One region of the Mesorhizobium sp. M1312 genome, then DNA from elsewhere that is predicted to be linked to it. Evidence: predicted binding sites of a transcription regulator. Region 1 holds the regulator's gene; each other region holds the start of a gene.

Region 1 (7,293 bases):
TTGGCGCGAAAGGCGAAGCCAATATGGTCGATGTCGGCGACAAGGCGGAGACGACGCGCACGGCAATCGCCGAAGGTCTTGTCTCGATGCTGCCAGAGACGCTCAAAATGATCCTCGACGGCGATGCCAAGAAGGGCGACGTGCTGGGCACGGCGCGCATCGCCGGCATCATGGCGGCCAAGAGGACGCATGAGTTGATCCCGCTCTGCCATCCGCTGCTGTTGACCAACGTATCCGTTGACATCGAACCGGACGCGGCGCTGCCCGGCCTGAAGGTCACGGCGCTGGCCCGCGTCACCGGCAAGACCGGCGTCGAGATGGAAGCGCTGACCGCCGTCTCGGTCGCCTGCTTGACCATCTACGATATGGCCAAGGCGGTCGACCGCGCCATGGTGATTTCGGGCATCAGGCTGGTGGAAAAGACCGGCGGCAAATCCGGCGACTACAAGGTAGGCGCCCAAGAGGCAGGCCGATAATGGCACTGCTTCCGGTCGCCGAGGCGCTCGAGCGTCTGCTTGAAGATGCTGCGCCCTCGCAAGCTGAAAGCGTCGCCCTGATGGACGCCGCCGACCGCGTGCTGGCGGAGCCGCTCATAGCACTTCGCACCCAGCCGCCGTTCAACGCGTCCGCCATGGACGGCTTTGCCGCGCGGGCCAAGGATGTCGCGTCCGTGCCCGCAAGACTTTCGGTGATCGGCATAGCGCCGGCCGGACGCGGCTTTGCCGGAACAGTCGGCCCGGCGCAGGCCGTCCGCATCTTCACCGGCGCGCCGCTTCCGGCAGGCGCCGACACCATCGTCATCCAGGAGAATGTCCGCGACCTCGGCGGCGGCAGCATCGAAGTGACCGCGTCGACCGTTGAAGGCCGCAACATCCGCCGCCTCGGGCTCGATTTCTCGAAGAGCGACGTGCTGCTGGAGAAAGGCCGCCTGCTTGATCCGGCGGCATTGTCGCTGGCGGCGTCGGCCAACCATCCGCAGGTCAGCGTGGTGAAACGGCCGCTGGTCGCAATCATCGCCACCGGCGACGAATTGCTGCCGCCGGGCAGCGATCTTGGCCCCGACCAGATCATCTCGTCCAATGCTTATGGCGTCGCCGCCGCGGCCCGCTCGGTCGGCGCCAGCGCGCTCGATCTCGGCATCGCCCCCGACCGGAAGGAGGCGATCGCCGCGCTGGTGAAAAAAGCGGTCGATGCAGGCGCCGACGTCATCGTCACGCTGGGCGGCGCCTCGGTCGGCGACCATGACCTGGTCCATGACGTGCTGACCGGCGAAGGCATGACGCTCGATTTCTGGAAAATCGCCATGCGGCCCGGCAAGCCGCTGATGTTCGGGCGGCTCGGCGACATCCGCTGCATCGGCCTGCCCGGCAATCCGGTGGCGAGCCTGGTCTGCACGCAGCTCTTTCTGAAGCCGCTGCTTGCGCGGCTCGGCGGCCGCGCTTTTCGGCAGGACCTGCGTCAGGCGCGGCTCGGCGCCGCCATGCCGGCCAACGATCTCAGGCAGGACTATGTACGCGCCGTGGTGAGCGAAGAAGCCGGCACGCTGCTGGCGACCCCGTTCGGCATCCAGGATTCGTCGATGCTCAAAATGCTGGCCGACGCCAACGGGCTGATCGTGCGCGAGCCATTCGCTCCCCCAGCCGCGACGGGCGTCGCCTGCAGCGTGCTGATGCTACGCTGAACAAAACGTCAACACTTTCATTAAACTTTAAACGGTTGCGGAACACAACTGGAACAGATAGTGTTTGTTCTGGGTTTGTTTTTCTGATTCTGTTGGGGGTCGCGATGCTGACACGCAAACAACACGAACTGCTGATGTTCATCCACGAGCGGCTGAAGGAAAGCGGCATTCCGCCCTCGTTCGACGAGATGAAGGAAGCGCTCGACCTCGCCTCCAAGTCGGGAATCCATCGGCTGATCACGGCGCTGGAGGAGCGCGGCTTCATTCGCCGCCTGCCCAACCGCGCCCGTGCGCTGGAGGTGCTGCGCCTGCCCGATTCGATCGCGCCCGGCCTCAATGCGGCGCGCAAATTCTCGCCGAGCGTCATTCAGGGCAGCCTTGGGCAGGGCAGCCTCGGACGACAGATCAAGCCGGCGCCTTCGCGCATGCCCGCGGCCGGCAATGACGACGACGTCGTTGCCACCGTCTCCATCCCGGTGATGGGCCGCATCGCTGCCGGTGTGCCGATCGACGCGATCCAGCACCAGACGCATTCGATCTCGGTACCACCGGATATGATCACCGGCGGCACGCACTACGCGCTGGAGGTCAAGGGTGATTCGATGATCGAGGCCGGCATTTTCGACGGCGACACGGTCATAATCCGCAACGCCGACACCGCCCAGCCTGGCGAGATCATCGTCGCCTTGGTCGACGAGGAGGAAGCGACGCTGAAGCGGTTCCGCCGCAAGGGCGCCTCGATCGCACTGGAAGCCGCCAATCCGGCCTACGAGACGCGCATCTTCGGGCCGGACCGGGTCAAGGTGCAAGGCAAGCTCGTCGGACTAATCCGGCGTTACTGAGTGGTGGCCTTTTTGGGCTTCTCGGCCTTGCGGTACGGCGGCAGGCCCCTCGCCTCGCGCGAAAATCTTCGCTGCTCGTGCCAGGGCCTATAGGGCTGTCTGACGGCAAAACGGATTTCTGCGCGCGTCGTCGCCGATAGCGGATCGAAGAAGACGGCGGCACTGCCCATGCGAGCGAGCTGCCGTTTGGTGACGACAAGAACCAGCGGATTGCGGCAGGGATTGTAATAGGCTGTGGCATCATCGATGACGATCAGATCCGCAAAGGCACAGGCTGGCCGCGCGGTTTTACGGTTGTCGGCGAGCGCGATGATCGCGCCGGACGGATGCCGGGCGAGGCACAGGCCGGCAGTGCAGTAGAAGGGCGCTCCCGGCGGCAGGTCGGCCGGATCGGCGAGGTCGAACCGCACGTCTCCTTTTTCGAATGTCTCGGGCTCGACAATGGTCGCTGAAACCAGCGCATGTTTCCAGTTGTCGGTGATGAATTCGTTCGAACGCACCCGGTTGACGGCAAGTTCGCCGCCGCCAATCGGCAGCGCCACCAGATGCGCATCTTCCGAAATCAGCACGTCGGGGGTGCGTGTCTCGGAAATCGTCAGCAGGCCGGCGAGCGCAAAGGGAAGTGCCGCAAGCCGCAACCATGTCGTCGCCATCGTGGCGATGACCAGGGCGACCGTCACCAGCAGAACCGACTGCAACGAAATCAGTCCGACTGCATCGATCGGCGACCGCTCGGAGATCCATCCCGATATTGCAATCATGGCTGTCAGCCCTTTGCCCATCATGTAGAGGAAAGGCCCATCCAAGCCGAAAGGCATTGCCAAGGCGCTGACGACGGCCAGGAACATGACGACCGTGACGATCGGCATGACGGCCAGATTGGCGAACAGGCTAAGCGGCGAGACGCGCTGGAAGTGCCAGATGGCAAAGAGCGCGGTGGCGCTGCCGGCAATGATGGAGGTCATTGCGATGGTACCTGTCCCAGCGGCGAGTTTCCGCGTGACGAAAGCGACCGGTGACCGTCGCTGTAGCGGCGCCGTGGCCTTGTCGGCACAATAGTCGGACCAGCCGGCATAGGCGCCCACGAGAGCAGCGGTCGCGGCGAAGGACATCTGGAAGCTTGGGCCGACCACCTCGTGCGGCGACACGACGATGACCGCGATGGCTGAAATCGTCAGATTGCGCATGGTGAGTGCCGCCCGGTCGAACAGCACGGCGACAAGCATTACCGCCAGCATGATGAAGCTGCGCTCAGCCGCGACCACGATACCGGAAAAAATGAGATAGGCAGCGATGGAAACGAGTGCGGCGGCAGCCGCATATTTTTTGACCGGCCGGCGCGACGAAAAATCGGGAAACAGCGCAAGTGCGCCGCGTAGCAATCCCATGATGGCGCCGGCGACAAGCGCCATGTGCAGGCCGGAAATGGAGATGATGTGGTAGATGCCGGTGCGCCGCATCGATTCGTTTATCTCTTCGGGAATGCCGGCACGCACGGCGACGATCAGCGCGGCGGCAATCTCCCCCTCGGCGCCACCGATGCTGTCCCTGATATGGTCGGCGATGGTTTCGCGCGCCTTTTCGATCGAGGAAGAAAGGCGCGCGGCGAACGGTGCATCTTCGGAAACGACGATCTTCGGATTGCCGAGGAAAAAGCCACTGGCACCGATACCGGCGAAATAGCTGTCGAAGGAGAAGTCATAACTGTCCGGCCTAACCGGGCCAGTCGGAGGCAGAAGCCTCACATAGCCGGTTGCGACCGAGCCTGCGGTCATCTCAGCGGGAATTTTGCGTGCCGAAACCCTGACACCTTTCGGCGCATAACGCAGTGTCGGCCGGGCGGTCGACATCACGTCGATGGTCAGCCTGATCCGGCCGTTCGCCATCTGGTCGAGCCTAACGACACGGCCGGTGAGCTGGGTCTGGATTTCCGAACCGAGCATCTGCGTTCCCACGCGCCAGGTTTCAACCTTGGCGGCGAGAACACCGAGTGCGCACAGCAACGCTGCCATGAAGCACAAATGCGTTTTGCGCCATGAGCGCGTCACCGCCGCACACAATGCCGTGAGGACCACGACGGCAATGGGCTGCGGAAAGTCCGGTTCGACGGCAAGCGAAAAGTAAACGATCACCCCGCATGCCAGAAAAACCGGCACCAGCAGGAAGGCGACGCCGCGGTCGAGTTCCAGGCCGGCTGCCGAGGCCACGCTGTTGCGGATACCGGATGGTGAAAGACGGCTGAGCTGTCGGCGGAAACGAATGACAGGCCCAGGTGTTGGAGCCGGTGTTGGCGCGGAGCGGTCCGGCGAAAGAGGCTGAATGCCCGGGTGCGACGCAGGCAGCAAAACGGGTAGCGGCTCGGCGTAAGGAACGTCCGCAAACAGCGACCGTTCGCTGACGCTTGTGATCGCGCCCTCGCTCTCGTCCACGCCGCGGCCCGGTCCAGCCATCGGGTCTGCCCCTTGCGCCCTTGACCTCCTATGCTACATGAACGCGCGACGCGCGAAAGTCCGCGCAATCACATCCGTTTCCTGGGCTTGCCTGAGAGTTCCATGTCCGACAAGGTCGTCACCCGTTTTGCCCCCTCGCCCACTGGCTTCCTCCATATTGGCGGGGCGCGTACGGCGCTGTTCAACTGGCTGTATGCGAAACACACCGGCGGCACGATGCTGCTGCGCATCGAGGACACCGATCGTGACCGTTCGACCGATGCGGCAACCGCCGCCATCCTCGACGGGCTCTCCTGGCTTGGCCTCACCTGGGACGGCGACCCGGTATCGCAGTTCGAGCGCGCGCCGCGCCACCGCGCCGTCGCCGAGGAGTTGGTGCGGCTCGGCAAGGCCTATTACTGCTATGCGACGCCGGCCGAGCTGGAGGCGATGCGCGAAAGCGCGCGTGCCAAGGGGCTGCCTCCCCGCTATGACGGCCGCTGGCGCGACCGCGACCCGTCGGAGGCGCCGGCCGGCGCCAAGGGCGCGATCCGCATCAAGGCTCCGGCCGACGGCGAGACGGTGGTGCATGACCTCGTGCAGGGCGAAGTCCGCTTCCCCAACAAGGATCTTGACGATTTCATCATCCTGCGCTCGGACGGCAATCCGACCTATATGCATGCGGTCGTCGTCGACGACCATGACATGGGCATCACCCACATCATCCGCGGCGACGATCATCTGACCAATGCCGCCCGCCAGATGGTGATCTATCGAGCCATGGGCTGGGACGTGCCGTCGATGTCGCATATCCCGCTGATCCATGGCGCCGACGGCGCCAAGCTGTCGAAGCGGCACGGCGCCCTCGGCGTCGAAGCCTATCGTGCCATGGGCTATCTGCCCGAGGCCCTGCTCAACTACCTGGCGCGGCTCGGCTGGAGCCACGGCGACGACGAGATCATGTCGATCGCCGACATGATTGCATGGTTCGACATCGGCGATGTCAACAAGGGAGCCGCCCGCTTCGACTTCGCCAAGCTCGAGGCGCTGAACGGCGTGCACATGCGCCGCATGAACGACGCCGAATTGCTCGGTATCTTCATCAACACCTTGCCCTATCTCGAAGGCGGCCCGGCGATCGCAGCGCGCCTCGACGAGACACGCAAGGAGCAGTTGCTCGCTGCGCTGCCAGGCTTGAAGGAGCGCGCCAAGACGCTGGTCGAGCTGGCCGACGGCGCCGCCTTCCTGTTCACCGAGCGGCCGCTGCCGATTGACGAGAAGGCGGCTGCATTGCTGGGCGGTGAGGCGCGCGAGATCCTGCGGGGCGCGCACGCGGCGCTGAAGGCGATTTCAGGCGACTGGACGGCCGAAGCGGCGGAGGCTGCGATCCGCGAATATGCACTGGCCGGGGGCCATAAGCTCGGTGCTGTGGCCCAACCTTTGCGCGCCGCACTCACCGGCAAAAGCACCTCGCCCGGCGTGTTCGATGTGCTTGCCGTGCTTGGTCGCGAGGAAAGCCTGGCGCGCATAGCGGATCAAATCGATTAGCAAAACTGGCCCAAGAAGATTGGCATTGAAAGGTGGGTTTCGCAGTGCAACATTAGGTCTTGGCCCAATTTGGCACGCAAATCCAATTGCGGGCGCAAACGCGCGAACTCCGATGCTTTCGACGTGTTGCGTTGCAGATATTTCGCCTTTGCCAGCATGAGAAAACCAAAAGGAGTTTGCAATGTCCGAAGCTGCGACAAAGATGGAATTTGGCGGCAAAACCCAGGCGTCGACTGCTAAACTTGAATTCGGCGGCAAAACTCACGAGCTCAAGGTGCGAAGCGGCTCGGTCGGACCTGATGTCATCGATATCGGCTCGCTTTACAGCACCACGGGGGCGTTCACCTATGATCCCGGCTTTACGTCGACGGCAAGCTGCGAGTCGGAAATCACTTTCATCGATGGCGATGCCGGCATCCTCTTGCATCGCGGCTATCCCATCGACCAGCTGGCCGAGCATGGCGACTTCCTCGAAGTCTGCTATCTCTTGCTCTACGGCGAATTGCCGACCAAGGCGCAGAAGGACGATTTCGATTACCGGGTGACGCGCCACACCATGGTGCATGAGCAGATGTCGCGCTTCTTCACCGGCTTTCGCCGCGACGCGCATCCGATGGCGGTGATGTGCGGCGTGGTCGGCGCGCTGTCAGCCTTTTATCACGATTCCACCGACATCTCGGACCCCTATCAGCGCATGGTCGCATCGATGCGGCTGATCGCCAAGATGCCGACGATTGCGGCGATGGCCTATAAATACCACATCGGTCAGCCCTTCATTTATCCGAAGAACGAG
Region 2 (7,293 bases), on a different contig from region 1:
GATCGACCCGAAGAAGCCGGAATACTTTTTCGCGTGGCGCAGCCGCTCGATGCCGTCCCGCTGCACCAGCCCCATCGTGCCGGCATAGTAATAGGGCCAGACCGTCTCCGAGCCGTATTTTGCCTCGGCCTCGATAAACTTTTCGGCGACGAGGTCGAGTGCGACCTCCCAGCTCGCTTCCTTCCAGACGCCCTCGCCCTTGGCGCCGGCGCGGATCAGTGGCTTCAACAAGCGATCGGGGTGATGGACGCGGTCGGCATAGCGGGCGACCTTGGCGCAGATGACGCCTGATGTATACGTGTTGGCCTTTGCGCCATGGACGCGGCCGATGCGCTTGCTGTCGAGCAGCTCGACCTCGAGCGCGCAGGTCGACGGGCAATCATGCGGGCAGGCCGAATGGCCGATCCTGAGCTTGGCGTGCTGATTCATGGGGCCAAACTAGCCGTTTATGGCGGCGGCGTGTAGGGCCAGATTGCGCTACTCCGCCGTGCCTTCCTCGTATTCCGCCGACATCGACAGCCATTTTTCCTCATGGGCGGCCAGCGTCTGGGCCAGCTGCGAGCGCTCCTTGGCCAGCCGTGTCGCCGTCGACGGGTCCTTTTCATAGACCGCCGGGTTGGCGAGTTCGTCCTCGATCAAGTCGATGCGCTTGCGGATGCGGTCCATCAGCGCTTCGGTGGCGCGAATCTCCTTGGCCAGTGGCTCGAAGGTAGCGCGGCGTGCGGCCGCGTCGCGGCGGCGGTCGGCCTTCGAGGCTTTTTCGGCTTCGCGCTTGCCGCGGCGGTCGCCGGAGACACCGGTGACCAGCGTCTTGTAGTCATCGAGGTCGCCGTCAAAAGGATTGACCGTTCCATCCTTGACCAGCCATAGCCGGTCGGCCGTTGCCTCGAGCAGATGGCGGTCGTGCGAGATCAGGATGACGGCGCCGGAAAATTCGTTCAGCGCATGGATCAGCGATTCACGGCTGTCGATGTCGAGATGGTTGGTCGGTTCGTCGAGGATGAACAGGTTTGGCCCCTCGAAAGCCGACAGGCCCATCAGCAGACGCGCCTTTTCGCCGCCGGACAAGTCCTTGGCGGCGGTGTTCATCTTTTCGGTGGTCAGGCCGAACTGGGCGACGCGGCCGCGCACTTTCGATTCCGGCGCTTCCGGCATCAGCCGGCGGACATGCTCATAGGCATTTTCGTTCGGCCGGAGATCGTCGAGCTGATGCTGGGCAAAGATCGCCACCTTCAGCCCGGGCGCCACCGTCATGGTGCCGGTCTCCTGCTTCAGGCGGCCGGACAGCAATTTGGCGAAAGTCGACTTGCCGTTGCCGTTGGCGCCGAGCAACGCAATACGGTCGTCGGCATCGATGCGCAGCGTCATTTTTTTCAGGATCGGCTCACCCTCGACATAGCCGACATTGACGTTGTTCAGCGCAATGATCGGTGAGGCCACGGTCTTTACTGGCTCGGGAAAGGAGAACGGCCGCACGTTGTCGTTCACAATTGCGGCGATCGGCTTCATCTTCTCCAGCGCCTTGATCCGCGACTGCGCCTGTCTCGCCTTGGAAGCCTTGGCCCGAAAGCGCTCGACGAAGGATTCCATGTGCTTGCGCGCGGCTTCCTGCTTGACCCTGCCCTTCTCCTGCAATTCACGCTGCTCGGTGTATTGGCGTTCGAACTGGTCGTAGCCGCCGCGCCAGAAGGTCAGCTTCTTCTGGTCGAGATGGACGATCGAGTTGACGGCGCGGTTGAGCAGGTCGCGGTCGTGCGAGATCAGAAGCACGGTGTGGGGATATTTCGACACGTAGTTTTCCAGCCATAGCGTGCCTTCGAGGTCGAGGTAGTTGGTCGGCTCGTCGAGCAGCAGCAGATCGGGCTCGGCAAACAGCACCGCCGCGAGTGCGACGCGCATGCGCCAGCCGCCGGAGAACGACGAGGCCGGCCGCCGCTGGGCGCCGTCGTCGAAGCCGAGGCCGGCGAGGATGGTGGCGGCACGCGACTCGGCCGAATGGGCGTCGATATCGGCCAGCCGCATGTGGATGTCGGCGATGCGGTGCGGATCGGTCGCCGACTTTTCCTCCTCGATCAATGCGGAGCGTTCAAGGTCGGCTTTGAGCACGATCTCGATCAGCGGCTCCTCGGTGCCGGGCGCTTCCTGCGCCACCTGGCCGATGCGCGTGTTCTTCGGCAGGCCGATCGAGCCGGTCTCGGAGGCGAGGTCGCCGGTGATCGCCTTGAACAAAGTGGTCTTGCCAGTGCCGTTGCGGCCGACGAGGCCTGCCTTGCTGCCGGCCGGCAAGGTCAGCGAGGCATGGTCGAGAAGCAGACGTCCGGCCATGCGGAGCGAAAGGTCGTTAATGATCAGCATGGCCGCGCTTTTGCACGGGACGTCAGCGCTTCGCAAGAGCTTGAGCGCCGGTTGGCCGCATAAGGCCATGAAAACGGCCGGCGGCGGCAGGTTGCCTGATGCCGCGGCAGGCTCGCCGGACAAGGGGTCACCCCGCATTGGGGCAGGAACCTGTCGCGACGACCAGATGATGGCGCCTGGCGAGCATCGACCTCTTGCATCCGGAAAATTGCGTATTTGTCAGTTAATTGCTGGGGCAAGGCGGTCGTGTTCCGCGATCGCACCATGACGCAAGGGCAAGACTCAGCTATGTCTAGGTGTGCGGCGGACCTGATACCCGCCTGGCCGGCGCCATCTCCTCCCAAGCGGCGCCGGCCATTTTTCCTCACACCGTTCACTGCGCCGGCGGCGTCCGGGGCTGATCATCCGTCTGGCTTCGAGTTGGGCGCAGGGTCGACCTGCGGGTTTTGATCGGCGCCGGGGGCCTTTGTCGGGGGAATGTTGTTATCGCACGCCGCGACAGCCAGCGCAGCCGCCAAAACGAGCCAGGTCGGGGCTAGCAAAATTGAGAGCTTGTTCATCGCAACCTCCTGTCATCGGGCAAACGAGGCGGTGCCGATTTGGTTGCGCGGGTCAGGCAGAGCTCGGGGCGTTCGGAGGCGGGAAACAAGACGAGAAAGCGAGGAACAAAACGGCGCCTCTTCGGTTGGTCCACACCAATGGAGAAAATCATGATCCGCCTGCTCATAGCCGGGGCCGCTGTTTACGTGACCTACCGCATAGTCCGGGAAATCATTGACGAGGTGCCCGACGACTTCGATCCGCTGTTGCTGCCGTCTCCCGATGACGACAAGTCGTTGCCGCGGCAGTCGGCGGCGATAGGCGTAGAGCCCCAGCGCTAGGTCCAGTTCATCGGCTGGTGCGCCGGAGAATCGAACGCAGCGATCGCAACTTTCGCGTCGAAAGCGTTGCGAACAAAGCAGAAACGATGCTTGATGGGCAATGAACCTCGCTGCCCATGATTCGACTTTCCGGCCTGCCTATCTCGCGAAGCTGAATGCCGAGCAGTGCCTCGCCGTCGAGCATGGCGACGGCAAGGTCGCCGGGCCGTTACTGGTGATCGCCGGCGCCGGCTCCGGCAAGACCAGCACGCTGGCGCATCGCGTCGCGCATCTGATCGTCAGGGGCGCTGACCCCAGGCGCATCCTTTTGATGACGTTTTCGCGTCGTGCCGCATCGGAAATGGCCAAGCGGGTCGAGCGCATCGCGGGCGAGGTGCTCGGCCGGGACGCTTCCATCATCACCGATGCGCTGAGCTGGGCCGGAACATTTCACGGCATTGGCGCCAGGCTGCTGCGCGACTATGCGCTGGAGATCGGCCTCGATCCGGCCTTCACGATCCATGACCGAGAGGATTCGGCCGACCTGATGAACCTCGCTCGGCACGAACTCGGCTTCTCGAAAACCGAAGGCCGTTTTCCGACCAAGGGCACGTGCCTGGCGATCTATTCGCGTGCGGTCAACGCGCAGGCGCCGCTCGGCGAGATTCTCGGTTCGGTGTTTCCCTGGTGCGCGGGTTGGGCAGAACAGCTTAAGGCGCTGTTTGCCCGATATGTCGAGGCCAAGCAGGCGCAGAACGTGCTCGATTACGACGACCTGCTGCTCTACTGGGCGCAGATGGCCGGCGAGCCGGAGATATCAGCGCATCTGGGCGGGCGGTTCGACCATGTGCTGGTCGACGAGTACCAGGACACCAACCGGCTGCAGGCCGCGATCCTCACGGCGCTCAAGCCGGACGGATCCGGGCTGACGGTGGTCGGCGACGACGCGCAGTCGATCTATTCGTTTCGCGCGGCGGAAGTGCGCAACATCCTCGACTTCCCCAAACAATTCGCGCGGCCGGCCGAGATCGTCATGCTGGAGCGCAACTACCGCTCGACCGAGACCATTCTGGCCGCCGCCAATGCGGTGATCGGCGAGGCCTCGGAGCGCTTTACCAAGAACCTCTGGTCGGAGCGCAAATCGGCGGAAAAGCCGAAGCTGGTCAGCGTTCGCGACGAGGCCGAGCAGGCGAGTTACGTCTGCCAGGCGATCCTGACCGAGCGCGAGGCCGGCACGGCGCTAAGGGCGCAGGCCGTGCTGTTTCGCGCCTCCCACCACAGCGGGCCGCTGGAGATCGAGCTGACGCGCCGCAACATCCCGTTCGTCAAGTTCGGCGGGCTGAAATTCCTCGACGCCGCCCATGTCAAGGACGTGCTGGCGGTGCTGCGCTTCGCCGAAAACCCGCGCGACCGCGTTGCCGGTTTTCGCGTGCTGCAGCTCCTGCCCGGCATCGGCCCTTCGGCGGCTTCGCAGATCGTCGACACCATGGCGACATCGCTCGACGAAGCGATGGGGCTGGCGCGCTACCGGCCGCCGCAACGCGCCGCCGACGACTGGCCGGGTTTCGTCGCGCTGTTCTCGCAGCTTCGCACCGGGTCGGGAAAATGGCCTGTTGATCTCGAACAGGTCAGGCTCTGGTATGAGCCGCATCTCGACCGCATCCACGAGGACGCAACGACGCGCCGGGCCGATATTCTGCAGCTCGAACAGATCGCCTCGGGCTATGCCTCGCGCGAGCGTTTCCTCACCGAGCTGACGCTCGATCCGCCGGATGCAACCAGCGACGAGGCCGGGCCGCCGCATCGCGACGAGGACTATCTGATCCTGTCGACCATCCATTCGGCCAAGGGCCAGGAATGGAAGAACGTCTTCGTGCTCAACACCGTCGACGGCTGCATCCCGATCGATCTCGCCGTCGGCTCGAAGGAGGATATCGACGAAGAGCGCCGCCTGCTCTACGTGGCGATGACGCGGGCCAAGGACGGCCTGCACCTGGTCATGCCGCAGCGCTTTTTCGTCCACGGCCAGGCGGCGCGCGGCGATCGTCACGTTTACGCCTCGCGCACCCGCTTCATCCCGGCCTCGATCCTCGGCACCTTCGAACAGACATCATGGGCGAGCGTCCAGGCCAAGGACGATCCGCGCCGCCAGCCGCAAGTGCGCGTCGACCTTGGCGCCCGCATGCGTGACATGTGGAAATAGGCTGCCTCTTCGGCACGCCGCTCATACGGCGGAGCTTGGTGGCGAAAATCAAATCTCGGCAACATGGAACCTGATGCCGCAATCCGCGTTTCTGGGCGTCCGATTCAGATCGGAGAGCGGCGTCCGCCGACACCTCCGCCCAATTCGAGAGGCCAGAATGCACGACACGACATTTTTCACCCCGGTCGCCGTAACCGTCGGCGCCGGCCATAAGCGCATGCTCGCTTCGCTCTTCGACATGCATGAGTTCCTGACCGAGTTCCCGCCATCGCGGCGACGCCTGAGCTACGGCGCAGCGGTGAAGGCCTGCGAGGCGGCACGCGCCGGCGAGATCTCGCCCGAAGCGGCGCGCGATGCCTTGATCACCTTCGCGGTGACGGCAGGCATTCTCTGGCCGTCGACCCAGCCGGCGGTCTCGGTCAAGCCGGCCGCCCGCGGCCAGGGCGGATACGCCGCCTGACACGTGGCTAGGCCTCTTTGCGACTATGGCCCGTCGAAGATGCTGTTCGTCTTCGACGGGTTTTCCTGTCAATTCGATCCGGATAATCGAAATCAGGCGTAGGCGCGCCCCTCGTCGCTACGCTGGAACAGCGTCAGGTCGAGTGACACCGAAGGCCGGCCCAGAACGGTCAGGATCGTGTGCGCCTGGCCGCGGTGATGGGTCTGGTGGTTGAAGAAATGATCGAGCGCCGGCGCCAATCGCTGCGATACGGTGCGCATATCGGAGACGGTCATGTAGGAGAAGCGGCCAGACAAAGCCTTGTCGCTCAAAGCCCCGACCCAGTCGATGATCCTTTTGTCTTCGGCCTCGCGCGCCAGCCGCAAGCCCGGCAGGGCGCGGTGCAGGATCGTGTCGAGCCTGGCCGGCGCGTCCCCCTCGCCGGTAAAGCGCCTCATCCAGATGCGATCGGCAGTCAGAACATGGTTGAGCGTGCCCATCATCGAGCCGAAGAAAACCCCGACATTGCGGTGAAATTCTTCCTCATCGAGATCGGCGGCGGCATCGTAGATGCGGCTATTGGCCCATTGATTGTAGGCTGCAAACATCATGAAGTGCTGTTTCATCTTTTTCTCCCGACCCGCGAGACCCCGTTTCGGCTGCCTGCCGCATCGGCCCGAAAATCGGTACCGTTTTCGGAAACCACGACGCTTAGATTCAAAAGTGCTAGAGCGTACTTTCCAAGTGGACGCACCTCGCTCTAGTAGACCGCAAGGGCGCCGCCGCCAATGACCATTCTGCTCTATGACCTCGTCGGACGCGATGCCGCCCGTCCGTTCAGTCCGCATTGCTGGAAGGCTGCGATGGCGCTCGCCCACAAGGGGCTCGACATCTCAACCGTGCCGACGCGCTTTCTCGAAGTGCCCACTGTTGAGGGCGGCATTTCGAAACTCGTCCCGGTGATCCGCGACGGCGAGAAGGTGGTCGCCGATTCCTTCGCCATCGCGCTTTATCTCGACGAGGCCTATCCTGAGCGGCCGACATTGTTTTCCGGTGACGGTGGCAAGGCGATGGCGCGCTTCACCGAACGCTGGTCGCAACTGACCACTCACCCCTATATCACCACCGGGGCGATCATGGACCTCCACGCCATGCAGGATGAGGCGAATGCCGCCTATTTCCGCCAGAACCGCGAGCAGCGCTTCGGCAAGAGGCTGGAAGAGGTGGTGGTGGCGCGCGACGCCGGCCTTGGCGCCTTCCGCGCCTCGCTGGAGCCGTTGCGCTCGATGCTCACCTATCAGCCGTTCATCGGCGGCCAATCACCGCTGTTTACCGACTACATCGTCTTTGGCGCGCTGCAATGGGCGCGCATCGCCTCGCCCTATCAGTTGCTCGACGACAGCGATGTGGTGGCGCAGTGGTTCGAGCGCTGCCTC
Region 3 (7,293 bases), on a different contig from region 1:
TGTCGAAGGCGAGCGACGACTTGCCGGACCCCGACAGGCCGGTCATGACGATCAGGCTGTCACGCGGCAGATCGAGATCGACATTCTTCAGATTGTGTTCGCGCGCCCCGCGAATGGAAAGATATTTATGGTCGGCCATCGCCGGTCGCCGCCTCAGATCTGGAATCTCATGGGATGGCGGGTTGTCCCGACCATCCCCTATGTAGGTAATTTCGTCACCTTTTCGAGAGACGCCACAACTCTCGACCAAAGCCTTTAACCGTCTTTCGCGCGGGCGAGCAAGCGGAAAGAACAAAGGCCGAACACGCTCCTGACAAATGCGTCTGTGAAACCAGCTTCACAAACCGCCCCATCATGGTGGGTTTGAAGTTCCACGCGTTTGCTGGGTCGCGGACCTATAAACGGGCGGGCTGCTAGCGACCGACGTGGACGCGGCCCGCCGACGGAGAGCGAAGTCACACCGCAACAAAAGAAACCGTACCCATTAATACAATCGCTGCCGCCGCAGCAAACCAATACGACGAGCGTAGAACGTTGCGGTCGCTTTTCTTCCCATGGCCTCTCACGAGCAAAACCAAGCCGACCGAGCAGAAGATAAATCCCACAAGGGCCGACAGAATAAGGAGATACATACCCTCTCCACTCCAAACTGCGTACTCTAGCAAATGGGGGCATCTGTCGATAGTCACTCTTCGCGCGCACCACGCAGCACTCTAATCCACGGCCGACCCCGCGCTGCTCAAAACTGGAGCGAATTTCGGATTTGCCATTTAAGCGATCACATTTTTTGTAATCGGCTATCCAACGGTTGACGTCTCAGCCTCAGGGGGGCAGACTCCAAACGTCACCGAAGCCGGCTGTCTTTCGATGGCCTCGCCACCCAAGGTGGCCTGCGAGACGCCGCGGGCTTTTGCGATATGTGCTTCGGACGACGCCAGTCGCAATGGACAGAAAAGGAGAGCAGAGGAATGACTCCACCGGACAGTCCCCTGAGGCTCCACGTGTCGCTGGAGCCGCGGCAGGCATAAGTGCCAGGGCTAGGCGTTTACGCCGCCCGACAAACCGTGACCTGCCGATCCCCATAAAATCAGAGACTACTAGTCGGATCGTCGGCTGAACGCCGCGAAGCATCCGAAATCAAAAGCCGGCAGTGTACTCCCGGCGAGTTTTGGATTTTTAGATCCAAAAAAAGCCCCGACCGTTTGCGGAAGCAGCGGCGGGGCCGTTCGTTTCAAATGGCCGCAAGCGGCACGAGTGCCTTGAGATCAGTGGCAGCGAGACGGCCGATGGATGTTTCCTATCGCCGGGGGACGTTGATCTCGCCGGCGCCGACATCGAAGGTTATGCTGCCGGAAATCCTGACGTCGGTATCGCCGATCTTGAACTGGCCGTCGCTGGGCACGGCATCGTCGGGGTCGGGAGCCGGCTTGGCGATGCGACAGTCGCCGGCCACTCCGGGCAGTGTGCCGTTCTCCGACGGCGTTGAATTGTCTTCGGCGAACGCCGCTCCGGAGGTCATGGCCGCGACGGCAACACCGATGACTACGCGGTTCAAACGGCTGCGTGAAATCTTGTCGAGCATCGGCGGACTATATCGCCGCGCCATGGTCGAAGCCAGACCAGTGGCGATCAAACTCGCAGAATGACTTGGCCGTCGTCGCTCATGAGCCGGCTATCTTTCACGCCGCCCTTTTACGCGTGTCAAAAACATGATCGACAAGCCCCCAAGTCTTTGCCTCCTCGGCGGTCATGAAATGGTCGCGGTCGAGCGTGCGTTCGACCTCTTCGAAGGTGCGACCGCAATGGTGCGCGTAAAGCTCGGTCATCCGCCGCTTGGTCCTGAGAATGCCTTCGGCGTGGCGCTGGATGTCGGAGGCCTGGCCCTGGAAACCGCCTGACGGCTGGTGCAGCAGGATGCTGGTGTTGGGCAGCGCGATGCGCCGGCCCGGCGTGCCCGCCATCAGCAGAAACGAGGCCATTGAGGCGGCAAAGCCCATACAGACGGTCGATACCGGACTGCTTATATACTGCATCGTGTCGTAGATGGCGAAACCGCTGGTCACCACGCCGCCCGGCGAGTTGATGTAGAGCGAAATCTCCTTATCGGGATTGTCGGATTCCAGCGACAGAAGCTGGGCACAGACCAGCGCCGACACATTGTCGTCGATCGGACCGTTGATGAAGACGATGCGCTCGCGCAGCAGCCGCGAAAAAATGTCGAAGGCGCGTTCGCCGCGGCTCGACTGCTCGATCACCATCGGCACAAGGTTGGCAAAACCGCTCATCGCTTTTCTCCGTTGTGCCGCTCAGGCCGCACGCAGGAGGCGAGGCGCGTTTGCGGCAATGGTCTGTCTGGGGCTGTGTGCGTTGAGCGAAAGCCGGCAACCGGTGCCTGCAACCGCAGGCGCAGCTACTCGCGTAAATCCATTGTGGACGATGCGCAGATGCGTACCGCCCGACACGGTGCGGTCGAGCGTAAAGGTGACGATACTGTCCAGCGGATCCGCTGTATTGCCAGGCGCCGGCCGCTCCCGCCAGGAATAGCGCAGCAGGCGTTCTGGCTCGGCGTCGAGGATTTCGCACTCGATCTGCGCATCAGCCTTAGCAAAGGCAAAGCGGCCGCCGATTTCAGGCTTGATGTCGTTCGGCATCATCCAGGCTGCGAGCAGGTCTGGTACCGTCAGCGCCCGCCACACTTTTTCCGGCGGCTCTGGAAGCTCGCACTCGAACTCGATCGAATCTGCCGCCATGTCTGAATGCTGTTTTGCCGTCATTGATCCATATCCTTCAAAACCGCCTTGAGCCTTTCGATACGCTCGGGCCAGAACGCGCGGTAGCGCTCGATCCAACCGAGCAGTGGGTCGAGCCCTTGCGGATCGGCGCGATAATAGGCGTTGCGGCCGGCTCGCCGCTCGACCACCAGGCCGGCGCCGCGCAGCACCGCGAGATGCTGCGACACGGCCGGTTGCGACACGGTCATGCCGCTGCGCAATTCCGACACGGTCATCTCGCCAGCGGAGAGCCGCTCGTAGACGGCGCGGCGCGTCGGGTCGGAAAGCGCTCGAAAAATCTCTGCTTCGATCATGATAGAAGCATAAGTCTACACTTATTGATTTGGCAAGTGGTCTTTTCGCGCCCATATGAAATGGCGCGGCGAACCCCATCGATTGCTGACATTCCTTGACAGTTGGGTTTGGTGGGCCTAGAACGAAAAGAGAACAAAAACCTTGTGGGAAAAGGCAGCCGCGGCAGGCGGGGATTGTCCGCAGTCTATAAGGTGAGCGACAGAAATTTTGTTTCGGATGAGCGCGGAGAAGTATCATGGCGGGTAGCGTCAACAAGGTCATTCTGGTGGGCAATCTCGGGGCGGACCCGGAAATCCGCCGTTTGAATTCGGGTGAGCCGGTCGTCAATATCCGCGTCGCCACGTCGGAAAGCTGGCGCGACAAGACTTCCGGCGAGCGCAAGGAAAAGACCGAGTGGCACAATGTCGTCATCTTCAACGACCAGCTCGCCAAGGTCGCCGAGCAGTATCTGAAGAAGGGTGCGAAGGTTTATGTCGAGGGCCAGTTGCAGACGCGCAAATGGCAGGACCAGACCGGCAATGACCGCTACACGACCGAAATCGTGCTGCAGAAATTCCGTGGCGAGCTGCAGATGCTCGACGCACGCGGGCAGGGCGAGGGCGGTCAGGTCGGCAGCTATGCCGGTGGCGGCAGCAGCCGCGGTTCGGACTTCGGCCAGTCCGGCCCGGGCGAGAGTTTCAATCGCGGCGGCGGTGGCGGCAGTAAGGGTGGCGGCGGTTCGTCGCGCGAACTCGACGACGAAATTCCGTTCTGATCCTTCGGAGCAAACGGCTCTGCGCGAGCTGACAACGCCAGCTATTTGGGGCCACGCATTGGCGTCTCGAAAATCTGTCTTGGATTTTCGGGACGTTGTCCGTTTGAGTAGTGCGCGGTGAAAGGACGTATCAGATGAAAGCACGGGTCAAATGGGTCGAGGAGCGCACGTTCGTCGGCGAGTCCGGCAGCGGCCACAAGGTTGTGCTTGGGACCGCGTTCGGGCCGGACGGCAAGACGCCGGGGCCAAGCCCGATGGAACTGGTGCTGCTCGGCACCGGCGGCTGCTCGGCCTATGATGTCGTCCACATCCTCGAAAAGGGCCGCGAGGCGGTCGAAGACTGTGTGGTCGAGCTCGACGCCGACCGGGCGGAGAAGGAGCCGCGGGTGTTCACCCGCATCCATATGCATTTCATCGTTAAGGGCCGCGCGCTTTCGCCCGACAAGGTGAAACGGGCGATCGACCTGTCGATCGAAAAATACTGCTCGGCCTCGGCAATGATGGCCAAGACCGCCGAGATCACCCACGACTTCGAAGTCATCGACACCACGGCTAAGTAGGATGGCGTCCAGTGGCGGCGGCTCGTCGCGCGAGATGGACGATGAAAATGACGGCCTCGGCAATCAAGCGCGAGGCCGCTTTCATTGTCATGCCGCCATCAGCGCCTTGATGCCATCGGCGACAAACTGCACGGCGAGCGCCGCCAGGATGACGCCGAGCAGCCGGGTCAGGATCGAGCGGCCGGTCTGGCCGAGGATGCGGTCGATGCGCTCGGCCAGCACGAACACCAGCAGATCGCGATGATGCCGACAAGGGCTGCCTGCGCGCCAAAACCTGGAAACGAGCCGGACAGCAGGACGGTCGCTGAAATCGCTCCCGGACCGGCGATCAGCGGGATCGCCAGCGGAAAGGCGGCGATATTGTGGATCATGTCCTTGGTGATGGCGACGTCGCCGATCTTCTCCTTGCGGTCCTGCCGGCGCTCGAACACCATTTCGAAGGCTATGAAGAACAGCAGAAACCCGCCGGCGACGCGGAACGCCGGCAGCGTGATGCCGAACACCGACAGGATCGATGCGCCGGCGATTGCAAACAGCGCCATCACCAGGAAAGCGATGATCGAGGCCCGGACAGAAACCTGGTTGCGCTCCTCGCGGTTCATGCCGCGTGTCACGGCGAGGAAGAGCGGCGCCAGGCCAGGCGGGTCGATGGTCACGAGAATGGTGACGAAGGCATTGAACAGGCTGTCGAAGCTCGGCATCTCTGACCCTCCCCGCCGGGCCGTGCCCGAGACCCCAGCATTGGTAGAGCAAAGTAGGAGCGGTGAAAACTGCTGGAGAAACTGCCCGCGTGCCGGGAAACCTTTTGATGTCGACGGGACAGCACCCCCCCTCTGGCCTGCCGGCCATCTCCCCCGCAAGGGGGGAGATTGGCAGCTCAGTCAGCCGCGCTATCTTGCTCAACGTTGGAGATTTGGCGAAGGCTGATGTGACATCCGATCTCCCCCCTTGCGGGGGAGATGTCCAGCAGGACAGAGGGGGGTGGGAAGGATCGCTGCGGCTCTCATTTCGCACCGCTGCGTTCCTCGGTGCCCATTAACTTCCCCCCGCGCGCCGCGCCAGGAACTCGACTTCGAGCCGCCAGGTCGCGCCGTTGTCCTGCGAGCGTTCGCCCAGCCAGCGGAAGGAATTTTCGGTGATGCGGGAGAAACTCCAGCGCACCGAAGCGCCGGTGCCGTCAGCGCCTTGCTGGACGATGGTGTCGCCCTCGGCGCGACCGAGCTGGCGGCTGTAATATTGGGTGCGCGGATCGCTCCAGAAAATATGCCAGGCGTCGACGCCGGGGTCATAGACGCGCAGTGTCGTGCCATAGAAAGTCCATTTGCCGAGGGAAGCCTGTGCGCCAGTGTTCCGCGCGGGCAGGATCCATACGTCCTGGATCGCGCGGCCTTCGAGCACCCAGCCGAAATGCACCTCGCCGCGCCCGGTCAGCACTTGGCCGTCTTCGAGATGGCGCGTGGCGTTGAATATCCAGGCGCCGACGAAGCGGCCGTAAAGATCCAGTTTCTCGGCAAGGTTTGCGGCTGGCCCGTCGCTGTGCAGGGCTTCGGCAAAGGAGGATGAATTGAACATGGTTGTGGTCTCTTCTTGTCAGGAGACCGGGAGGAATAGGCCTTGGCAGGCTTCTTGCGCTTGGGAAAATTGCTATCTTTCAAGCCATGACGACGAGCGTGCATACACTGGCGTCCGGAAAAGGCTGGCGGGTGTCGGACGTGGTCTGCACTGCCGGCGCCGCCGATCGCCCGTTCGAGGAACAGCATCGTAATTTTTGCGTCGCCGCGGTGACCAATGGCACCTTCCGCTACAGCGCACGCCAGGGCACGGCGATGCTGACGCCGGGCGCGCTTCTGCTCGGCAACCCTGGCACTTGCTACGAGTGTGGGCACGAGCATGGCGCCGGCGACCGCTGCATCTCCTATCATTTCAGCCCGGCCTATATGGAACAGATCGTCGCCGACACGCCGGGCACGAAGAAGCTGGCCTTCGAGACACCGCGGCTGCCGCCTCTGTCTTCGCTGGCACCGCTGCTGGCCGAGGCCGAAGCCGCGCGCGAGATGGCCGAGATCGAGGCGTTCGAGGAACTCGGTTTGCGGATTGCTGGCGCAGCCGTTGCCTCCGGTATCACGCCTGCTGCCCAGGCGCCGAGCCGCCGCGACCAAAAACGTGTCGCGGAGGCGGTGCGGCGCATTGAGCTGAATGCCGACCGACCGGTCTCGCTTGCCGAGCTTGCAAGCGAGACGGCGACCAGCCCGTATCATTTCCTGCGCACGTTCCGACACGTCGCGGGCATGACGCCCTACCAGTTCCTGCTGAAAACCCGGCTGCACAGGGCGGCGGTGCGACTTCGCATGTCGGACGAGGCGATCTCGACGATAGCCTTCGAGGCAGGGTTCAACGATTTGTCGACCTTCAACCGCCGTTTCCGGCGCGTGATGGGGGAGACGCCCGGCGCCTATCGGCTCCGGCAGCGAGGCGATAAAGCGCCGGACACATCTGCCGTTCCGGTTTTGTGAAGCAAATTGGCCTGACAATGAGCTTTGCCCCGGCGGCCATGAAAAGCGCCTCGGCCATATCGTCGCAATCAGTGATATCCTTTTGAAATCACCACAAAAATCGACACTGGAAAACTGCCGCGGACGTTGGAGTTTCGACCCGGCTTCCTATATAAGCACCGAGTGATTCCCGATTAGATTGTGACCTGATTTGACCGACCAGAAGACACCGCGCGGCGCCGACGGCGGCCCCACCGGCATTGAGCCGATATCCATCATCGAGGAGATGCAGCGCTCCTATCTCGATTACGCCATGAGCGTGATCGTCAGCCGTGCGCTGCCCGACGTGCGCGACGGGCTGAAGCCGGTGCATCGCCGCATCCTCTATGCCGCGCATGAGA
Region 4 (7,293 bases), on a different contig from region 1:
GGGATGGGGCTGGATTATGTGAAGCAGCGGCGGCTGACCATCTACACGGCGGAAGTCCATGTCTGCTATATCAGGGAGCTGCATCTCGACCACAAGGTCAATGTCTCATTCCAACTCCTCGACCATGACGACAAGCGGCTCAGGGCCTACCAGGAAATTCGTCATGTCGACGGCTGGCTCGCTGCCACTTCCGAATCATTATCGCTGCATGTCGACATGTCCGGACCGAAGGTGGCGCCCTTCCCGGCCGATGTGCTGGCCAAGATCGAGGCAATGCGCGCCGCTCATGCGGCGCTGCCGATGCCTGAACGCGCCGGCCGTTCGATCGGTATTCGTCGCAAGACGCTTGAACCGCAGTCCGACCGCCGTTAACCTTACCAAGGTTTTAACGTGAACAAGCCGAATTGAGGCGTTGAACGACTCAGCGCGGCGTTGGAAAACCCTCCGCATCGGGTTGATACGGGGGGCGGAGCTGAAGCGGTTCGGGGAACGTGCATGAAAACCGATATCAAGGTCGAGGCGGATAGGCTGGCGGCCGACCCACGCATCACCGACTATGATTTCTGGCGCTCGCTGAAGAACCTCAACAACGAGATTTTTCACATCGCCAACAACAATGAGCCGATCCCTTTCGCCATGATCCGCTGGCGCGCCATCCTGAAGCAGGCGCGGATGAAACGCGGCCACGCCTGACGGGCAGCGCTTAATTCCTTAACCGTCAGGGCTGCCGCTTCACTGCCTCCAGCGGCGAGCGCGCCACCACCGGCGACGATTGGATGATCGCGGTGTTGGTCATCGCAAACGGAATGATGCGGTCGATCACCCGTTCGAGCTCGGCCACCGAGCCGACATGCGCCAGCGCGATGAAACAGTCTTCGCCGGTCACCCGGTCGCATTGCGCGATTTCCGGCAAGTCGCGGATGATCTCGGCCACCACAGCCAGTTGTCCCGGCACCGGCCTGATTCGCAGCCATGCCGACAGCTTCATGCCGAGCGCGGCCGGATTTATCCGCACCGTATAGGCCTCGATCACGCCGCTCTCCTGCAGCCGCCGAATGCGCTCGGCCACGCTGGGCGCCGACAGGCCGACCGAGCGCGCCAGTTCAGCGGTGCTGGTACGCGCATCCTTCTCCAGCAGGCGCAGGATTTTCAGATCTGCCGCATCCAAGCCGGGATTTTCGGTTCGAAGGCGTTTCAGGGAAAACTCCTTGGTTTTGGAAAATCAATGATCTCTTTGGCTGGTCATCATCCATATAAACCAGAAAGATCGCCTGCGATAATGATCCTATGGATGATCAAGCGCAAGCCCCAGGCGCAGTCTCTGCGCTCGCCGGCCCTGTTTTTGGCAAGCTGGCGACCTCGCTGCCGCCGCATGTCTGGTTCGGCGTCAGCGCCGTGTTCCATTATCTCGGGCCGGCATTCGCCGTGCTGCTTTTCCCGCATGTCGGCGTGCTCGGCATGGCCTGGCTGCGCATCGTCACGGCCACCCTGGTCTTCGCGCCGCTGACCCCGCCCTGGACGGTCTTCGCCCGCGCCGACCGGCCGACACGACTGCTGCTTCTCGCTTTTGGCGCTTGCCTTGGCGTGATGAATTGCTCCTTCTACCTGGCGCTCGACCGCTTGCCGATCTCGCTGGTCGCGGCGATCGAATTCGTCGGCACCATCGGCGTCGCGCTGGTAGGCGTCAGAAGCCCGCGCAATCTCGCAGCCCTTGCCGTTGCCGTCGTCGGCACCTTGCTACTGATCGATGTCAAATGGTCAAGCGACCCGATCGGCCTGTTCTGGGCCTTCCTCAACGGCGCGCTGTTCGTCGGCTACATCGTGCTTGGCCATCGCGTTGCCCGCGCCGGCGCTGGCGACGGCATCGCCGGCCTGGGTGCCGCCATGGCGGTCGCCTTAGTCATCGTGCTGCCGATCGGCTTCACCGATGCGCTGCCGGCCTTCTCGGCGCCGCCACTGCTCATCGCCGCCATCGGCGTTGGCATCTGCTCGTCGGTCATCCCCTATATCTGCGACCAGCTTGCCATGTCGCGGCTGCCGCGATCGAGCTTCGCGCTGATGCTGTCATTGCTGCCGGTCACCGCCACGCTGATCGGCGTCATTGTGCTCCGCCAGATACCCAGCCTTACCGATTGCCTCGGCATCGCACTGGTGGTGGCCGGCGTCGCTTTTCACAAACCGGCAAATGCCTGATCAGGCAAGCTTTTCCCTGAGGAAGGTGCTCCGGCCCCAGGCGAGATCCGCCGTGTTCTTGTCGTAGCGGGCCGCGGATTTGTCATTGTTGAAGGCATGATTGGCACCTTCATAGACATAGATCGTGTACTCGACCTCGGCTGCATCGAGCTCCTTCCTGAAGGCGTCGATGCCAGCATTGATGCGGGTGTCGAGCCCGGCATAATGCAGCAGCAGCGCCGCCTTGATCTTCGGCACATCCTCGGCCTTCGGCTGCATGCCGTAATAGGCGACAGCGGCAGCCAGATCCGGCGCGTTGGCAGCCATTGTGTTCACCGTGCCGCCGCCCCAGCAGAAGCCGACCGCGCCGACCTTGCCGTTGCCGTCCGCATGTCCCTTGAGGAAAGCGACCGTTGCGACCGCATTGGCGACGGTCTGCGCCGGATCGAGCTTGGAAAACTGCTCACGCGCCTTGTCTTCGTCGGCCGGCGTGCCGCCGAGCGGCGACAGGAAGTCCGGGGCAAGCGCCACGAACCCTTCCAGCGCCACGCGCCGCGCCAAATCGCGGATATGCGGGTTGAGCCCCCTGTTCTCATGCACGACGATGACGGTGCCGAGCTTGCCGGACTGGCCGGCCGGCTTGACCAGATAGCCCTTCATCTCGCCACCGCTGCCGGGATAGCTAATGTCCTCGCCGGTCAGGCGTGAATCGTCCTCGGCTACGATCGCCGCCCGGGCTGAATTCGCCGCCAGCAGCGGCGCAATTGCGGCCGCCGCCGCACCTGATCCGGCAAGCCTGGTCAACTGTTCCATCAAGCGCCGCCGGTCGAGCGTCAGATGCGTGTATTCGTCATAAGCGTCGATCATCGCCTGGGTAATGGCGGGTGTCGCGACGGCTGGGCTGGCAGGGCTCGGTTTTGTCGTGACGCTCTCCTCGGCTTGGGGAAACAGTCCCGCCGCGCAAGATAAGATAGAAGCTCGCATGGTCCAGTCACGGATGAGTGAAGCCCAGCATGCAGCGCTCCACGACTCGGTGGGTTAAACCTATCCGTTTGTAGGTTCCGGCCCTGGACAGAGAACAAAACGGAGACACTTCTAGCCTTTCGCTGCCGAATCACTACATTCGGGGGGAGATGCCCGGCTTTTCGGAAGATATGCCTTTTTTTGACGAACCGAACGCGCGGCCCGTGGCCCCGTCGGGCATCGCTGCGCGCGCCATGGCTGCCCGTAGCGGCCATAACAATGCGCCCGATTATCTGAACGGGCTCAACCCCGAGCAGCGGCTGGCGGTGGAAACCACCGAGGGTCCGGTTCTGGTGCTGGCCGGCGCCGGCACCGGCAAGACGCGCGTCTTGACCACCCGCATCGCTCACATCCTCGCCACCGGCAAGGCCTTCCCCTCGCAGATACTGGCGGTCACCTTCACCAACAAGGCGGCGCGCGAGATGAAGCAGCGTATCGGTCTGCTGATCGGCGAAGGTAATGTCGAAGGCATGCCGTGGCTCGGCACCTTCCACTCGATTGGAGTGAAGCTGCTGCGCCGCCACGCCGAGCTCGCCGGGCTCAAATCCGACTTCACCATCCTCGACACCGATGACGTCGTGCGCCTGATCAAGCAGCTCATCCAGGCCGAAGGTCTGGATGACAAGCGCTGGCCGGCCAAGCAGTTCGCCCAGATGATCGACGGCTGGAAGAACAAGGGGCTAGGCCCCGCCGATATTCCCGAGGGCGACGCCCGCGCCTTCGCCAATGGCAAGGGCCGCGAGCTCTACAAGGCCTATCAGGAGCGGCTGAAGACGCTGAACGCCTGCGACTTCGGCGATCTTCTGTGCCACCCGATCCGCATCTTCCGCGCCTATCCGGACGTGCTGAAGGAATACCACAAGCGCTTCCGCTATATACTCGTCGACGAGTATCAGGACACCAACACTGCCCAATACATGTGGCTGCGGCTCCTTGCGCAGCGGCCGGGCGGGCCGCAACCACCACGAAGTGGCTCTCCGGGTGGTCGCGTTCCAAGTCTTTCCGGAGTTCAGGATAGAACGGAGGCGGGTAGCTATAGACCGGCAACTCCGAAGGATGAATCGGGAATTCCGGCCGAAGGCCGCAAGGACGACCGTCCGTCCGAGCCGTTGCGAGGCCCTCGCGGAGGGCCCGCGCCGGCAGGCGCGGAACAGCCCGTGAGCGATAACAAAGTAAATATTTGCTGCGTCGGCGACGACGACCAGTCGATCTATGGCTGGCGCGGGGCCGAGGTCGACAACATCTTGCGCTTCGACAAGGATTTCCCCGGCGCCACGATCATCCGGCTGGAACGCAACTACCGCTCCACCGCGCATATCCTCGGCACCGCCTCCCACCTCATCGCCCACAATGAAAGCCGCTTCGGCAAGACGCTGTTCACCGAAAAGATCGCCGAGGACGACGAGAAGGTGCATGTCCATGCCGCCTGGGATTCGGAGGAAGAGGCCCGCGCCGTTGGCGAAACGATCGAGGCCTACCAGCGGCAGAAGCATAATCTCAACGACATGGCGATTCTTGTCCGCGCGTCCTTCCAGATGCGCGAGTTCGAGGACCGCTTCGTCACCCTCGGCCTCAACTATCGCGTCATCGGCGGCCCGCGCTTCTACGAGCGCCTCGAAATCCGCGATGCGCTGGCCTTCTTCCGCGTCGTCGCGCAAGGGGCGGACGACCTTGCCTTCGAGCGCATCGTCAACGTGCCGAAGCGCGGGCTGGGCGAAGCCACCATCCGCCAGATCCACGACACGGCGCGCGCGCTGCGCATTCCGATGCTGGAGGCTGCGGAAAAACTTGCCGAGAGCGACGAGTTGAAGCCGAAGCCGCGCGCGGCGCTGCGCGAAGTCGCCGCCAATTTCGAGCGCTGGCAGAAGGCGCTGGAGACGACGCCGCACACCGAGCTCGCCGAGACCATCCTGGAGGAGAGCGGCTACACCGACATGTGGAAGAACGACCGCTCGGTGGAAGCGCCCGGTCGGCTGGAAAACCTGAAAGAACTGATCCGCTCCATGGAGGAGTACGAATCGCTGCGCTCCTTCCTCGAACATGTCGCACTGGTGATGGACGCCGAGCAGAACGCCGAGCTCGACGCCGTCAACATCATGACGCTGCATTCGGCCAAGGGCCTCGAATTCGAGACGGTTTTTCTGCCTGGTTGGGAGGAAGGTCTTTTTCCACACCAGCGCGCGCTCGACGAGGGCGGCCGATCCGGGCTGGAGGAAGAACGGCGGCTGGCCTATGTCGGGCTGACCCGCGCCAAGAAGAACCTGCATTTGTGGTTCGTGTCCAACCGCCGCATCCACGGCCTGTGGCAATCGACCATCCCCTCGCGCTTCCTCGATGAATTGCCGGAAGCCCATGTCGAGGTCGCCGAGAGCGGCAACTCCTATGGCGGCTACGGCAATGCCTACGGCGGCGGCTCCTTCGCCTCCGGACGGGGCGGCCAGGGGGCAGGAAGGCAGAACCCCTATGGCGCGTCGCGCTTCGACAATGTTGGCGGCAATACAGGCGGCACCGAGAAATCCGGCGCCTTCTCCAGCACTTATGCGACGCCGGGCTGGCAGCGCGCGCAACAGAACCGCACTGAGGCGACCGACCGCAACTGGGGCTCGCGTTCCGGCCACCAGGTCGAGCGCATCGGCTATGGCGAAACCGACTCCGGCTATGGCGCCGGCCGCACCTCGATCAAGGGCCGCACCATCGACGGCGAATTGGTCGCCAAATCCGTCGCTGACAAGCCATCCCCCTTCAGTGTCGGCGATCGCGTCTTCCACCAGAAATTCGGCAACGGCAACATTTCCGCCATCGAAGGCAACAAGCTCACCATCGACTTCGACAAGGCCGGCCAGAAACGCGTGCTGGACGGGTTTGTCACCGGGGTGTGAGAAAAGCCTCGCTCAGAAAAAAGGCCCATGCAGGAGGGAGACAGGCCGGCGAGCCGCCGGACACCGGTCTTGGCGTGCCGGGCCAGCGCGCGCGCATCTTTCGCCCGAGACGCCGAACGGCTGAACGACGGCGCCCAGGCCTTCCCTCCAGCCACTTCGATCGCCTAGGATGAGGCAAGCGCAGCAGAGAGAATCCATGGGCAAGGGACGGGTTGAGGCATTTACCGATGGCGTCATCGCCATCATCATCACCATCATGGTGCTGGAATTGAAGGTGCCGCATGGCGCGGAGTTTTCCGCGTTGGCACCTCTGTGGCCGACCTTTCTCAGCTACGTGCTGTCCTTCATCTACGTCGGCATCTACTGGAACAATCTGCACAACATGTTCCACACCGTGCAGCGGGTGGATGGCCACGTGCTGTGGGCCAATCTGCATCTGCTGTTCTGGGTGTCGCTGATGCCCGTCACCACCGCCTTCATGGGCGAAAACCATTTCGCGCCGGTGCCTGTCGCCGTTTACGGTGTTGTCCTGGCGCTTTGCGCGGCCGCCTACTTCATTCTAGTCGTCATGCTGCACCGGCTGCATGGCAACGACACTGCCTTCGCCAGAGCGGCAGGCACCGACCGCAAGGAAAAGATCTCGGTGGTCCTCTACATCGCCGCCATTCCGCTGGCCTTCGTCAATCAATGGATCAGCGTCGCGCTCTATGTGCTGGTTGCCATGATCTGGTTCGTACCGGACAGGCGGTTCGAGAGGCTGATCGAAAAATAGGTCTGCCTATTCCCGCATCGCTTTCAGCTTTTCCGCCACCGAGGCCGCAAGGTCGGCATAGCGTTCCTCCAGCCGCTCGGCGGCCTTGATCACCGAAAAATCATGGCCGAATTTCTCCAGCGCCATGCGCAGCTTCTCGACGAATTCCGCCTGTTTTTCGAGCGCCGAAAACAGCGTCCTCACTTGCGCTTCGCTGATGTCGGGATTGGCAAGCATTTGCGAAACCTCGCGGCTCATCTGGTCGCCGGTGGCGGTCTGTTCTTTCAGGATCTCGATCCAGTCGGTCAATCGGTAATCTCCTTCTTACGCGGACAGCATGCGCAGCGCCTGCCGATATGGTCAACCCAAGGACGCCAAAGCGGCTTGCGCGAGCCCGTCGCCGCGTTAAGTTCGGCGCAACCTGAACAAGGAATGAGGACACGATCGCCTATGACCCCCGATGCCGAA

Evidence for each region. The regulator LexA, encoded in region 1, represses DNA repair genes until DNA is damaged. The targets are predictions, from matches to a motif close to TGTTCNNNNTGTGTTCNG.
Region 2: a site for LexA is predicted at 3,305-3,322, ahead of NKH36_RS13185 (ATP-dependent helicase). Genes of this name have one in related genera too.
Region 3: a site for LexA is predicted at 3,204-3,221, ahead of ssb (single-stranded DNA-binding protein). Genes of this name have one in related genera too.
Region 4: a site for LexA is predicted at 3,247-3,264, ahead of NKH36_RS04200 (ATP-dependent helicase). Genes of this name have one in related genera too.

What each region holds. Positions count from the first base shown of each region.
Region 1 covers NZ_JAMYLQ010000004.1:12,411-19,703, reverse strand. Annotated here, with positions in the region: gene moaC (cyclic pyranopterin monophosphate synthase MoaC) at 1-476, shown strand, start outside; gene NKH36_RS07045 (molybdopterin molybdotransferase MoeA) at 476-1,681, shown strand; gene lexA (transcriptional repressor LexA) at 1,786-2,523, shown strand; gene NKH36_RS07035 (ComEC/Rec2 family competence protein) at 2,517-4,973, opposite strand; gene gltX (glutamate--tRNA ligase) at 5,076-6,500, shown strand; gene gltA (citrate synthase) at 6,682-7,293, shown strand, end outside.
Region 2 covers NZ_JAMYLQ010000009.1:83,643-90,935, forward strand. Annotated here, with positions in the region: gene NKH36_RS13165 (molybdopterin-containing oxidoreductase family protein) at 1-429, opposite strand, end outside; gene NKH36_RS13170 (ABC-F family ATP-binding cassette domain-containing protein) at 478-2,355, opposite strand; gene NKH36_RS13175 (hypothetical protein) at 2,757-2,915, opposite strand; gene NKH36_RS13180 (hypothetical protein) at 3,066-3,236, shown strand; gene NKH36_RS13185 (ATP-dependent helicase) at 3,337-5,418, shown strand; gene NKH36_RS13190 (DUF982 domain-containing protein) at 5,576-5,878, shown strand; gene NKH36_RS13195 (DinB family protein) at 5,971-6,483, opposite strand; gene NKH36_RS13200 (glutathione S-transferase family protein) at 6,646-7,293, shown strand, end outside.
Region 3 covers NZ_JAMYLQ010000012.1:99,289-106,581, forward strand. Annotated here, with positions in the region: gene uvrA (excinuclease ABC subunit UvrA) at 1-139, opposite strand, end outside; gene NKH36_RS16135 (hypothetical protein) at 456-632, opposite strand; gene NKH36_RS16140 (hypothetical protein) at 1,298-1,606, opposite strand; gene NKH36_RS16145 (ATP-dependent Clp protease proteolytic subunit) at 1,680-2,285, opposite strand; gene NKH36_RS16150 (SRPBCC family protein) at 2,307-2,774, opposite strand; gene NKH36_RS16155 (ArsR/SmtB family transcription factor) at 2,771-3,085, opposite strand; gene ssb (single-stranded DNA-binding protein) at 3,322-3,840, shown strand; gene NKH36_RS16165 (OsmC family protein) at 3,975-4,400, shown strand; partial or broken gene NKH36_RS16170 (MarC family protein) at 4,488-5,035, opposite strand; gene NKH36_RS16175 (hypothetical protein) at 5,436-5,972, opposite strand; gene NKH36_RS16180 (AraC family transcriptional regulator) at 6,059-6,913, shown strand; gene gyrA (DNA gyrase subunit A) at 7,104-7,293, shown strand, end outside.
Region 4 covers NZ_JAMYLQ010000002.1:301,638-308,930, forward strand. Annotated here, with positions in the region: gene NKH36_RS04175 (thioesterase family protein) at 1-372, shown strand, start outside; gene NKH36_RS04180 (hypothetical protein) at 496-693, shown strand; gene NKH36_RS04185 (Lrp/AsnC family transcriptional regulator) at 719-1,198, opposite strand; gene NKH36_RS04190 (EamA family transporter) at 1,288-2,193, shown strand; gene NKH36_RS04195 (dienelactone hydrolase family protein) at 2,194-3,039, opposite strand; gene NKH36_RS04200 (ATP-dependent helicase) at 3,306-6,074, shown strand; gene NKH36_RS04205 (TMEM175 family protein) at 6,271-6,846, shown strand; gene NKH36_RS04210 (hypothetical protein) at 6,853-7,134, opposite strand; gene NKH36_RS04215 (SDR family NAD(P)-dependent oxidoreductase) at 7,276-7,293, shown strand, end outside.